3 regions of the Neptuniibacter marinus genome follow, and region 3 is predicted to be linked to each of the others. Evidence: predicted binding sites of a transcription regulator. Region 3 holds the regulator's gene; each other region holds the start of a gene.
What was found. Region 3 encodes PhoB, which activates phosphate uptake and scavenging genes when phosphate is short. Its sites were predicted from a motif close to TGTCATANNNNTGTCANA; they were not measured.
Positions count from the first base shown of each region.

Region 1: ACOQOE_RS11685 (TIGR00153 family protein) is a predicted target of PhoB. The motif match lies at 1,916-1,933, and genes of this name have one in related genera.
Region 2: ACOQOE_RS03070 (sigma-54 dependent transcriptional regulator) is a predicted target of PhoB. The motif match lies at 1,941-1,958, and genes of this name have one in related genera.

Region 1 covers NZ_OZ245004.1:2,461,081-2,465,722, forward strand. The annotation lists gene ACOQOE_RS11680 (inorganic phosphate transporter) at 1-1,122, opposite strand, end outside; gene ACOQOE_RS11685 (TIGR00153 family protein) at 1,140-1,823, opposite strand; gene ACOQOE_RS11690 (GNAT family N-acetyltransferase) at 2,077-2,574, opposite strand; gene hpf (ribosome hibernation-promoting factor, HPF/YfiA family) at 2,750-3,124, opposite strand; gene ACOQOE_RS11700 (DMT family transporter) at 3,289-4,161, opposite strand; gene ACOQOE_RS11705 (insulinase family protein) at 4,268-4,642, opposite strand, start outside.
Region 2 covers NZ_OZ245004.1:653,017-657,658, forward strand. The annotation lists gene rfbA (glucose-1-phosphate thymidylyltransferase RfbA) at 1-708, opposite strand, end outside; gene rfbB (dTDP-glucose 4,6-dehydratase) at 721-1,767, opposite strand; gene ACOQOE_RS03070 (sigma-54 dependent transcriptional regulator) at 2,014-3,462, shown strand; gene ACOQOE_RS03075 (sensor histidine kinase) at 3,464-4,564, shown strand; gene ACOQOE_RS03080 (sigma-54-dependent transcriptional regulator) at 4,589-4,642, shown strand, end outside.
Region 3 covers NZ_OZ245004.1:225,213-229,854, reverse strand. The annotation lists gene cysZ (sulfate transporter CysZ) at 1-331, shown strand, start outside; gene phoR (phosphate regulon sensor histidine kinase PhoR) at 364-1,743, opposite strand; gene phoB (phosphate regulon transcriptional regulator PhoB) at 1,776-2,471, opposite strand; gene ubiA (4-hydroxybenzoate octaprenyltransferase) at 2,565-3,476, opposite strand; gene ACOQOE_RS01025 (chorismate--pyruvate lyase family protein) at 3,537-4,073, opposite strand; gene ACOQOE_RS01020 (DUF1415 domain-containing protein) at 4,162-4,642, shown strand, end outside.

The DNA of each region.
Region 1 (4,642 bases), 1.5 Mb from region 3:
CACGGCTCCCACCAAAGTATGCGTAGTTGAGATAGGCAATCCCGTGCCTGAAGCGAATACAACGGTTGTTGCAGCTGCTAAGGTAGCAGCAAAACCACGACTTGGCGTTAATTCAGTGATATTACTACCGACTGTTGCAATAACCTTATGACCATACATAATTAGCCCTGCAACAATACCCGCACCACCCAATAGCAAGATCCATACAGGCATCGCCGTTTTCTGTGCAACTTCACCGCCTGCAGCAACAACCCCAACGACCGCAGCCAAAGGACCAACCGCATTAGCCACATCATTAGAACCATGAGCAAATGCCATTGCACACGCCGTAAACATCATCAAAATGCCAAACAGCTTCTCAACACTCGCAAAGTGATGATCACGATCAGCTTCAGGGTCCGGTTGAATGTTTTTCTGCATCCGTATACCAATCAGCATAACTATCACACCAATGGCTAATGATGCTAAAGCACTTTCACTCCAACTAAAATCAAGCCCCACATGTTTCAGGCCTTTAGTGAAGGTCACCATAGAGACCATAAACCCTACTAAAAAGGTATAAACGGGAATATACTTTTTAGCATTTATAAAGGGATCTTTTGTATCTAAAACTAAGCGTTGCACACTCCTAAACAAGAAGAATGCAATCAAACCCGCGGTAACCGGCGAAACAACCCAGCTTGCGACAATCTTAGTAACCTTACCCCAGTTGACCGCATCAACAGAGATACCCACTGCAGCAAAACCAACGATGGCACCTACAATCGAATGGGTTGTGGAAACGGGCCAGCCAAAATGCGTAGCAACCAGTAACCAGATACCTGCAGCTAAAAGCGCTGAAAGCATACCAAACACAAGTAACTCAGGTGTTCCTGCTAATAGACTGGGGTCAATAATACCTTTACGAATTGTTGCCGTAACGGCACCACCGGCTAAATAAGCACCCAAAAACTCAAACATAATCGCGATCATAATCGCTTGTTTAAGTGTTAACGCCCTTGAACCTACCGAGGTGCCCATTGCATTGGCAACATCATTTGCACCAACACCCCAAGCCATAAAGAAACCAAATACGCATGCAAGAATAACGATTATGTCGCCGTACTGAGCAATAATTTCCATTCTAATAACCTACCAAATTAACGAGCGACGAGTAGCTGCAAGCGGCTACCGACTTGTTGAGCACGATCAGCTAGATCACCTATCAAAGTAATTACCTGATATAAAAACATGACATCAATTGGCGGTAACTCTTTCTCAATACTGAATAACTTTGCACGAATATCTCTCTCGTGCTCATCAGTACGGTGTTCCAACGCATCTAATTGATCTAGCATCTTCTCAATCACACTGATCTCATGGCCACCAAATCCGCTATTAACCAGTTCATCAAGTTCATTAAGCGCCGTTAAAGCTTGTTCTGATGTTTCCAAAGCAACGCGAACATACTCGGTCATATCTGATTGAATAATCGCAGGTATAGACATTTCTCGTCCAAGCATTAGACCTGAAATGTCTTTAGCCCGATTGGCAATTTTGTCCTGCATTCTTAAAAGCTCTAATAGGTCGGTACGGGGAACAGGTAGAAAAATACTCTTCGGGAGGTTCTGACGAATATCTTTCTTCATTGCATCAGCATCGCCTTCAAGCACGGCGATCTTTCTTTGAATTTTTTTAGCCTCTTCCCAATCATCAGCCATTACAGCTTCAAAAAAAGGAATTAGCTCTATCGCACATTCTTGCGCTTTAGCGATGTGTTCCTGCATAGGTTTGAACGGCGAACGCGCAAACATCTGCAAAAATGGATTATTGGTAGAGACCATACAACGCACCCTAATGAGTCGAAAAAACATTTTTGAGCGGAAAAAACAAAATGCTCAGGCGCGCGAATTATGACGGATTTGTTACGCTGAGTAATTACAGTTTTATGACAATTTGGCAATTAATTGATAAAAAAATCACTTTTTTTGATTTCACACACATAGCTGATATACATAGCCCATAACTTGCATTCGCAAAGCATACCAATGTATATACACAAGCTTATTTGCCTAGAGCCTCACCAATTAGTGCTACTCAATTCAAAAAAGTGGCAGCTATACATTCATATTGACGAAATCCCTGCTTGAGCCAAAAAGAAGCCGCGATACTATTATCAAGATGCCAGCCAACTTGCATAGAGGTCGCTCCCTGTACCAACAACCACTCCTTTGCATACTTGACTAAAGTGGTACCAATTTGATGGCGGCGCATTAGAGGATTAACCCAAAGATTAAAAAGAACCCCGCTCTTTGGTTGATCATATCCCCGCTGCGTGTTCTGAATAACGGCTATCGTGCCACATATTTCATTATTTTCATTAACAGCAACACACACTTCCGCCTCATCTTTAGCTAAACAGCCCTGTAATGTGTTTTTAAGATGGACTCTCTGTTCATCCAATAGCGGTTTGCCAAAGGGATTGAAGTGATAACTCGGTAACTCACAGATTAAGTGCTCCCACATAGGGTAAACAATAGCCCATTCATCTGCTTTTACACTTAACACTTTAATATCAGACGAGAGTGAATTCATGGCAAAACACCTTCATAAATAACTATGAGTAGATTTTAAAATTGAGCCCTTATATGCAGCTTACAAAATCACAATAGCTATGGAACACATTAAAGGACTTTCTAAGCACTTTAAATTTTAACTCAGATACAAAAATGCCCAGCTTAAGCTGGGCATTCTCTATAGATGAATAGTCCTATTGAACGAGTGTCATCTCTTCTTCATCATAGTCTTCATCAAAAGCGTCATCTACAGCAGACTCTGTTGCTGGTTTCTGCGCACCTTTCTTATTAACATTTTTCTGATGAATTTTATCTAGCTGGCGATCAATTTTATCCGCTAGAGTATCAAGTGCTGCATATAAATTATCGGCACTCGCTTTAGCAAATATATCTTTGCCCGCAATATGAATAGTAGCTTCTGCCAAATCCTCACGATCATTTTTTTCTAAGATAACATGGGCGCTAGTAATAACCTCATAACGCTCCTGACTGTTGTTTAGCCATGCTTCTACTTTGTCTTTCATATTGTCAGAAACTTTAGCATTGCGGTGAGTGATTTTAATGTTCATGTGTAAATCCTTAATGCAATGTTGCTATTAGGAGACTCAATTAAAATGCCTTTCAATATCCCCTCTACACTTACAGTAGTACCACTCCTAGCGAGGATTACAAGCACTTTATTGACATCTAGATAAAAAAATCAATCTCTACTAAAAAATTGAACACTCTCTGCTCAATTATCCGCTTTTGATTGTTTGTTTTTGCGAGAAACAGCAGAAAGAATACCTGCGCTAATAATTAAAACGACACCAATAATGCTATTTAGATCAAGCACCTCTTGCCAAAACAACCAACCCAACAGAGCTGCAAATACAACCGATGAGTATGTATAAGGCCCTAACTGACCAGCGGGCGCTAATCCGTAGCCTTTACTCAATAATAACTGGGCAATTGTTGAGGTTATAGCAACACAAAGAAGCCACCCACAAGCGGCTAATGAGGGCGTTACCCAATTAAGCATCGCAGGAACAAAAGCCAACACTGTACTAAAAAATGCGAAATAGAAAACAACCTGCTGCGGAGATTCACTGATACTCATCCGGCGGACAATCACTTTTGCCAAGGCGCCTAATATGGCACCAAACAAGGCAATTAACACAGCGATATTAATCGTTTGGTCGGTAGGATTTAAAATAAGAAAGACACCGCAAAAGCCAATGAAAATAGCAGTTTTAACCCTGTTACCAATACGCTCACCTAGCCAGAACAAAGCGATCAAAGGTACAAAAAAAGGCGCTGTTTGTTTGATAAGGGCTGCTTCGGCCAGCGGCAAATTCCCCCATGCATAATACAAACACATCATTGCGGTAACGCCGACGGCTGCGCGGGCAAAATGTAAATGTAAATTTTGAGTATAGATGCGATGTAAACCGACACTATAAAGCCATGGAAGTATAAGTAGTAATGCAAAAAGGTTACGCGCAAGGACAATTACTTCGGTTGGTAGCTCACCGCTTAATTGTTTAATGAGCATCCCTGAGAGCACCAAAAAAAACTCTGACAGGATAATCAGTAACGCTCCACGATAAAGCGGATTGATAGGCATATATACGGCCAAACAAAAAAGCCCCTATATTTAGGGGCTATGGGTAAATGTAATCGCTTAACGCACGTCAGCCACTTAATTTATCAATATAGCGACTTACCCGCCGTTAAACCTCGATGATCTCAAAGTCCGATCCAAGCGTCTCTGCCTGAGCTTGGCTAGTAACCACCGCTATACTTGCTTCAGCATCAAGTAAATAGGTTTCTGCAACACGTTTCAGATCATCAATAGTCACCTGCAATATACGTGAACGCACTTTACGACGCTGTTCTGGCGTACGACCAAACAAACTACTGTGATAAGCCTGCTTAGCTTCTCCGGCTGGAGAACCTGGTTTATCGATAGAACTAACCACACCCAGAATCGCTTCCTCCAGTCGCTGCTCATCGTGTTCACTGTCTAACAGCCATTTTATCGAAGCATCAAAATCATCCAAGGTTTCGGTTAAACGAGGATCACGGTATGAGAAAAACCTAAAAGC
Region 2 (4,642 bases), 430 kb from region 3:
AAATTGCGCGGCTTCTAGTAAACTGCCATGAGTGCCGGTGTCCAGCCAAGCAAATCCTCGTCCGAGTAATTCAACTTTTAATGCCCCTCTATCGAGATAGGCCTGATTAATAGATGTTATCTCAAGCTCACCTCGCTCTGAAGGTTTTACTTCTTTTGCAATATTTATAACATCATTGTCATAGAAATAGAGCCCTGTGACGATAAAGTTAGATTTAGGCTTTTTGGGTTTTTCTTCAATGGAGATTGCATTGCGGTTTTTATCAAGCTCCACAACCCCAAAGGGTTTTGGGTCTTTGACTTGATAGCCAAAGATTGTTGCTCCTGATGTTCTGGCTGCTGCGCTTCGTAGTTTAGGAGAGAAACCGTAACCATAAAAAAAGTTATCTCCAAGGGCTAGGCATACGCTGTCTTTACCAATGAAGTTTTCGCCAATAATAAAAGCTTGTGCTAAGCCTTCAGGTTTAGGCTGAATTGCGTAACTGAGTCTTATGCCGAAGTCTTTTCCATCCCCTAGTAGTCGTTTAAAGCTATCGTTATCTTCGGGGGTCGTAATGATTAAAATATCTTGTATCCCGCTGAGCATGAGTACTGATAGCGGGTAATAGATCATCGGCTTGTCATATATGGGTAGGAGTTGTTTGGTGATGGCTCGGGTGATGGGATATAAGCGAGTTCCTGAGCCGCCAGCAAGAATGATACCTTTCATAATTTGGCTCTCTTAGTCATTATTATTTTTGTTATTTATGGTGGATGCTTTGTTGTTATTGTACCAATCGCTGTTGTTTAAGTACCAGTGTACAGTTTCTCTTAGACCGTCACTAAAAGAATGGTCAGGTTTCCAGTTTAGCTGTGAATAGGCTTTATCTGAATTTATAGCGTATCTTTTATCGTGCCCAGCTCTATCTGTGACATAAGTTATAAGGGAGTGATAGGGTATATTGGTTGGGCAGAGCTCTTCGAGTAGATCGCAGACTGTATTTACCACCTCTATGTTCTTTTTTTCTTCTTGGCCACCGATGTTATAGGTTTCTCCAATATCACTTCGTTTGATTACTTGGAGTAAGGCTTTTGCGTGATCATCTACATAGATCCAGTCACGGATTTGATCACCTGTTCCATATATAGGTATTTTCTTGCCTTGTAGAGCGTTAAGGATGGTTAAAGGAATTAGTTTTTCAGGGAACTGAAAAGGCCCATAATTATTAGAGCAATGGGATATAATAGTCGGTAATCCGTAAGTGCGCTGCCATGCTTTAACTAAGTGGTCAGAGCTTGCTTTTGATGCTGAATATGGAGAGCTAGGATTGTAGTTGCTCTCTTCTGTAAAGGGGGTATCGGTGGGTAATAAATCACCAAAGACTTCATCTGTTGATACATGATGGAATCTGAAAATTGATTTACGTTTAGCATTAAGTGTTGCCCAATAGTGACGGCATGTTTCTAGCAGTGTGTAAGTTCCGACTATATTGGTTTGAATGAAAGCGTTTGGTCCGGATATTGATCTATCTACATGGGATTCTGCGGCTAGATGCATTACTGCGTCAGGTTGGTATTTGGTGAATATATGACTGATAGCAGTAGCATCACATATATCTTGTTGTTCAAAGTGATAGCGTTCGTTTTGTAAAAATGAGTTATGTGCAGTTATATTGGCAGCATAGGTTAGCTTGTCTATATTTATAACAGTATCGTTAGTGTGTTTTAGTAGGCGGCGGATAACTGCAGAGCCTATAAATCCTGCTCCTCCTGTAATTATGAATCTCATCTTATTCCTGCTTTCTGTATGAGCTTATAGGGAATTACTTTATCTTATTGAAGTTATAGTAGAAACGTTAATTTTTTTTTGGATTCACCGACTATTATAAATCAGGGTTTTGTTGAAAGGGATATTCTCATGTGCGTCAAAATATAGGCGTTAATTTTTCTATTTTTAAGTTCTGTCAGATAATTGACATTTCGTGCTGTGGTTGCCACTATTGGTTCTACTCAAATCAGGTAGAGATAAGCAGGAATGACTGCGCAGCCAAAACTATTAATTATTGATGATGATCTAAGTCGCAGAGAGTTAATTCGTGCTGCACTTTCTTTTTTAGGTCGCCCGTTTGAATTCTATGGATTTGTTGATTGGTTGCAGTCAGATGACCAGTCACTCAAAGGTGATAAAGTCTCTTTAGTGTTGCTTGGACAAAGTGAATTACCTATATCCCTTGAAAAGCTGCTACGCAATTTACAGCAAAAAACACCTGATGCTGCTGTTGTTACTTTAGATGAATGGTCTGAAGTCGCTGAGCTGCCTGATGATCTGAAAAGTGGTGTGACAGGGCAGTTAAATGTGCCCTTTAGTTATCAAGAGTTACTCGATCAATTACATAAAGCTCAACTTTATTCTCGGCCGTCCCTGGGGGCAAGGGATGCGAATAATCCTTCTTCAGAGCTTTTTTCAAGTTTAGTCGGTAGTAGTCGGCCTATGAGGCTGGTGCGGCAGGCTATGTCTCAAGTCACGGGACGTGATGTTAATGTCTTAATTACAGGGGAGTCGGGTACTGGTAAAGAGGTGGTTGCTCGGAATCTACATGATTATTCTGTACGTAAAAATGGCCCATTCGTGCCGATTAACTGTGGAGCTATTCCTGCAGATTTGCTTGAAAGTGAGTTGTTTGGTCACGAACGGGGAGCTTTTACGGGTGCGGTTTCTAGTCGTTCAGGCCGTTTTGAGCTGGCTCAAGGGGGGACGCTTTTTCTTGATGAAGTAGGTGATATGCCTTTATCTATGCAGGTAAAGCTATTACGTGTGCTTCAAGAGCGAAAGTTTGAGCGTATCGGTGGCACTAAAACACTTGAAGCGGATATACGTGTTATCGCCGCAACGCATAAAAACCTTGAAGAGATGATTGAAGAAGGGAGCTTTAGAGAGGATCTTTATTATCGCCTAAATGTTTTCCCAATTGAGATGCCGCCATTACGAGAGCGAACCGAAGATATTCCTCTATTACTGGATGAGTTATTAGGCCGATTAAAAAAACAAGGTTTTGACTCTGTCAGATTTCAAATGAGCGCTCTAGAGTCCTTAAAGGCTCATCCTTGGCCTGGTAATGTGAGAGAGCTGTCCAACCTTGCTGAACGACTAGCGATTCTTTTTCCTAATGGCGTTGTTGGTGTTTCTGAGTTGCCGGCCCGTTTTCAGCATGTTGAAGAACCTGATCCTGCGCGTTATGCGAATACGGAAGAGTTGTTGGAATCATCCTCTGTTACTGGCGCTATAGCTTCTGCCACTCATTTAGATCATCTGCCTGAAGAAGGGCTGGATCTTAAGGCTCATTTAGAAGCTATTGAGCGGAGCTTAATTGAGCAATCATTGGCAGTACATGAGGGTGTTGTTGCCAGAGCTGCTGAGTTATTAAAAATTAGGCGAACGACCTTAGTAGAAAAAATGCGTAAATATGGGATGCAACGTAAGTAATATGAATGATATCGAACGCTATAAAACCCGTATTACGGAATTAGAAACGGCCTTAAGTCAGGCGCAAGAATCCCTAATAAGCGAGTCTCTTCAACGTCAAAAAAATGAAGATAAAAATGTTGGGCTTAGTGACCGTTTTCAAAACCTATTATCGATTTTACCGGCAGGTGTTGTCCTAATTAATGGCGCAGGCAAGGTGGCTGAGGCCAACCCTGCAGCGGAAAGCTTTTTGGGTACCCCTTTAATCGGGCAGTTTTGGTTTGACATTATTAACCGCAGTTTTGCACCTCGTGGAGATGATGGGCATGAGGTTTCTTTAAAAGATGGTCGTCGTGTCAGTTTGATGACCCGCGCGATGGATAGTGAGCCGGGCCAGTTAGTGTTACTGATAGACCAAACCGAAACGCGGTTGCTACAAGGGCGTGTTTCCCATTATCAGCGGTTGTCTGAGATGGGTCGTATGATGGCCTCATTGGCGCATCAGATTAGGACGCCTTTATCCGCAGCGTTGCTCTATGTTGATCACTTAATGCGCCCAGATCTTTTAGTTGAGCAGCGGCAGAAGTTTGCACGTAAAGCTAAATCTCGTTTAACAAACCTTGAGCAGCAAGTCCGAGATATGCTGATTTTTGCGCGGGGAGAAATGCGGTTGGATGATCAGATCTCTTCTTCCGCATTTATGCGGGAGTTAGAGGATATGCTTGATCTTCCTCTCGTCAGCTATGATGCAGATTGTGATTGTATCAATGATGTCCCTAATTACGAGTTTCAGTGTAATAAGGACGCACTGTTAGGTGTATGTATCAACCTAGTTGAAAACGCGCTCCAGGCAAGTGGTAAAGGGTGCGAATTAACTATACGTTTTACGGATGACGCGGGCCGCATAGCCCTGCAGATTATTGACCAAGGGCAAGGTATGACGCCGGAGCAATTAAAACGTGCGCTAGAGCCTTTTTATACAACTAAGTCTCATGGTACAGGGTTGGGGTTAGCTGTAGCTCAGGTGGTTGCTCATGCGCATCATGGTGAATTTTTAATACGCTCCACTCTGGGGGAGGGTACTGTTGCAACTATAGTACTGCCATGCCTATTAACCAAATAACTCTAAGCTTGAGCGATATACAACATGCCTAATAAGATAATGATTGTTGAAGATGACAATGAGTTACGAGAAGCGCTT
Region 3 (4,642 bases):
GGTATTGTTTTTGGTAGTGCTGTCGTTTATCCCTGTGATTAATATTATTGCACCATTTTTGTGGTTGCTGTTTGGTGCTTGGATGATGGCGATTCAATACTGCGATTATCCAATGGATAACAATAAGGTCAGCTTTAAAAATATGAAGTTGATGCTGAAATCGGATCGACTTACGTCTATTGGTTTTGGTGGCTTAATTCAACTGGGGATGATGATCCCGATCTTAAATCTGATCTTGATGCCTGCGGCGGTTGTTGGAGCAACGATTTACTGGGTTGAAGCTCATGCTGGGGTTGAGATCGATCTAGATCAGAAAAAGTTAGAGTCTTAAGCAATTATCAGGCTATACCCAATGATGACGATTTAGGGAGTAGTCTGATTATCCTTAGAGTCTTCGACTTGCTGGAATCCCATCAATTTTTGCTCTTCGTAGGTGTTTTCTCCTGGCTCGGGGCGAACACCGACATTTTCAGCTGGGAAATGGCAAGCAAATGTACTTCCTTTACCTACTTTACTCTTAATGGTTAGCTGGCCATGGTGGCGAGCCAACACATGCTTCACAATTGCTAGGCCTAAACCGGTTCCGCCACTGGCGGATGAGCGGCTTTCATCAACACGGTAGAAGCGTTCGGTTAGTCGAGGAAGATGAATAGATTCTATCCCAGGGCCATTGTCTTTTACTGAAAAGTGCCCACCTTGTTCATCCACCCACCAGCTTACTTTAATATTTCCACCAGCGGGGGTGTAACGTACGGCGTTATAAACCAGATTAGAGAATGCGCTATGCAATTCGATCTCTTGACCGGAAAGATCATGTATTGGATCAATATTTAAGCTAAATTTGTGGCCTTTTTCCTGAGCTAGCTGCTCAGCCCCTTCCATAATGTGCTGAATAACATTCTGAATTTGAATAGGTTGCTCATCTGAGACCTGATGACTGGCTTCGAGTCTGGATAGCAGTAGTAGATCAGACACGAGGTTTTCCATTCTGCGTGCTTGCTGCTGCATGGAGCCTAAACCGCGAATTAGAGGTCGAGGGAGGTCTTGGTCTAAGAAGGTTTCTAAATAGCCTCGGATGACCGTTAGAGGAGTACGTAGTTCATGGGAAGCGTTTGCTACAAAGTCCTGACGGGTTTGTTCTAGGCGAATAATTCGCGAAATATCCCGTGCAACCAGTAGCCGATCAGCGTCCCCAAAGCGCGTTATCTGATATTGAATTTTAAGATCGTTATGTGCAGGGGAGGGTAAAGTAATTGGATCATTATATTGCCCACGTTTGTAATAGCGGACAAAACGGGGATCACGGAGTAGATTCATTATAGGCTTGCCTTGGTCCGTTTTATCGTCCAGACCAAGTAAGCGATTTGCTGATTTATTCCACCATTCAAGATTATTATTTTTATCAATAATAATGATAGCGTCTTGTAAAGCGGAGGTTGAATCTTGGAAGCGCTTAATTATGTTACCTAAGCGTGTTTCTCTCGTATGTTGGCGACGTTGTACGCGAGATAACTCATCAAACAACTCCCCCCAATGACCCGTGGTTTCCGGTAGTTCGATCTGGTCATCATTTTTATGAAACCAATCCATTAATTTATTGAATCGGTTTATTTGCAAGAGAGACCAGCCAATAAGCCCTAAGCTGGTGGCCCAGCCTGGATAGCCTAGTATTAGTCCTATAGTCAAAGAGGCACCACTCACTACCATTAAATTGGACAACATTGAGTGACGGTTCTTTTGCATATTACATCCTATAAAAGCTATCGGAAAAGTCGTTAGGCTACATTGGCAGAGAATCGGTAACCGGTACCGCGCACTGTTTGTACCAGATAATCATGTCGAGCGCCAAGGGCTTTACGTAGACGACGGATATGCACATCCACCGTACGCTCTTCGACATATACATTGCCTCCCCAGACCATATCTAACAGCTGGCTACGGGAGTATGCGCGATCTTGGTGTGTCATAAAAAATTGTAATAGACGAAACTCTGTAGGCCCTAGATCAATAGGATCTTGTTCTGAGGTTACGCGATGGGAGATAGGATCAAGTGTCAGGCCATCGACGCTTACCGGTTCTTCAATCCCTTTAGGTGTTGTACGACGAAGTACCGCTTTTAAACGCGCTACTAATTCGCGAGGAGAGAATGGCTTTGTGATGTAATCATCTACACCTGCTTCCAGCCCTTTGATCTTGTAATCCTCATCACCTTTAGCGGTTAGCATGATAATGGGGAGATCAGCGGTTGTTTCATCTTTGCGTAAACGACGAGCGAATTCAATGCCGCTAGTGCCGGGCATCATCCAATCCAATAAGACCATATCCGGTTTATCGTCTACGATCAGGCTGTGCGCCTCATTAGCGTTCTCCGCTTCTAAACAGTTGTATCCAGCCATTTCTAGTGCAACTGCGATCATTTCGCGAATAGGCGCCTCATCATCTACGATAAGTACGCTTTTAGAATCAGACATGGTGTTATTGCCCTTTATATTTCAATTTATCGACGGGGCTATTAGAAGACAATACTGTTACACAAATATTACAGACTGCATTGAATTACTAAGTTATAGCTTAAAAAGATCCGATTGTGCTAAGAAATAATGGCTTGCGACACCAATAAAAATCACTAAACCTGCATAATGATTATTTAAAAACGCTTTGAAGCATAGATCACGTTCGCGATTACGGATAAGGAACTGTTGATAAATAAAGAAGCCTGCAGCGCAGATTAAACCGAGATAGTAAGGCCAATCCAAGTGAATCTGTTGACCAACTAAGGCAAGAGTAATCAGTGTTGTTAGTTGGAGAATCCCTATAATAACTTTATCTGCATCGCCAAATAGTATGGCAGTTGATTTAACACCTATACGTAGATCATCATCTTTATCGACCATGGCATACATAGTGTCATAGGTGATAGTCCATAAAACATTGGCTATATAAATTAACCACGCATAAATAGGTACACTTTCAGTCACTGCGGTAAAAGCCATAGGAATAGCCCAAGAAAACGCAGCGCCCAAAACTACTTGTGGTAGGTGAGTGTAGCGCTTCATAAAAGGGTAGCAGACAGCTAATGCTAAACCTCCTAAAGATAAAATAATGGTTTCTATATTGGTAAAGAGTACCAGTACAAATGCGGCCAACATTAAGATGGTAAAGAGAATTAAGGCTTCCCTTGGACTAACCAGGCCGGAAGGGATAGGTCGCATGGCGGTACGTTTAACATGACCATCTATCTTGCGATCTGCGTAATCATTAATTACGCAGCCTGCTGAGCGAGTAAGAAAAACCCCAAGCGTGAAGATAATGAGGATGTCGTATGCAGGCATACCTTCCGCTGCCATCCATAGGGCCCAGTAAGCTGGCCACAGAAGGAGATAGCTGCCTATGGGCTTATTTATACGCATTATTTGTACAAATGCTCGCAGTTTAGCTGCGCTGAAAGGGGCGTTTTTTTGTGTTCCAGAGGCCATAAAGTTGTCTGCGATTTAATCCGTTAATTAGACGTGCGTTTACTAAAATACTAATTAGGTTTAGTTTACCTGCAGAAGTTGCGGCAGGAAAACCTCTGAAACCAAAAGAGGCTTTTTCGATAGAAAAAATACAGATCGGCGCGCCCATACTTTTTCCGTACTATTAAGCGATAAACGACATATTTGTAAGCGTCCACGCCGCATAGTTGGATCGCTGAATAGCAAACTACCTAATGACCGATTGCCTAATACTCTGAGCTGACGTTCCGCACCGCTGAGTGTTTGTGCTGGAATAATTGATCGAGCGAAGACCCAAGGTTGGCCATTGCCGATGAGTTGAACTTCTCGAATGAGTGCAACTTGGCGGTAATCCATTTTTAGCGCTTTAGCTTCTGAGCGCGTGGGTCTAAACCAACCTTGTTGTACCACTTCAACTCGAAAGTCGCCTTTACTTAGTTTTATCAAACGTTGTGTCAGAGAGCCGTGGTCAGTAAACCAAGTGCGCAATTGTTGGGGGGCGACCTGTTGATAGGGACGACGGAGTGATTTCCAACGAGTATCAAAACTTTGTCGAGTAAGGGCAGCTTTTATGGGCACAGATCAGTTGTCCTGAGATTTCATCAAAACCAATATCTTAACATGTATGAGTATCTCCAGCCGATAGGCTGAGGTAGTATCCCTTTTTATGAATATACAAAAATTTTCTTTTCCTGCAGAAGAGGCCGCGACTTTAACTCAGCAGTGGGTTGAATCTATAGTCGTGGGCCTTAATTTATGTCCCTTTGCGGCCCCTGAGGTGCGTAAACGAGCAATCCGATTTAGTGTGTCACATGCGACTGAGCTGGATGTTGCAATCCAAGATTTTCTAAACGAATTACAGCATATTCAGAACTGTAAAGAATCTGAGCTATCCACTAGCTTAATCAGTTTTACTGAGACTGCCATCGACTTTTATAGCTTTCTTGATCTATTGGATATGTGCCAAGATGCGTTAGAAGATGCCGGTCTTGATGGGGTTTTTCAGTTGGCTAGTTTTCATCCTCAATACTGCTTTGCTGGCGTTGATGCCGATCATATTAGTAACTGGACCAATCGTGCGCCGTTCCCCACTATTCATATTATCCGTGAAGGGCAGATGAGTCGTGTTTTAATGCACTATAAAACGC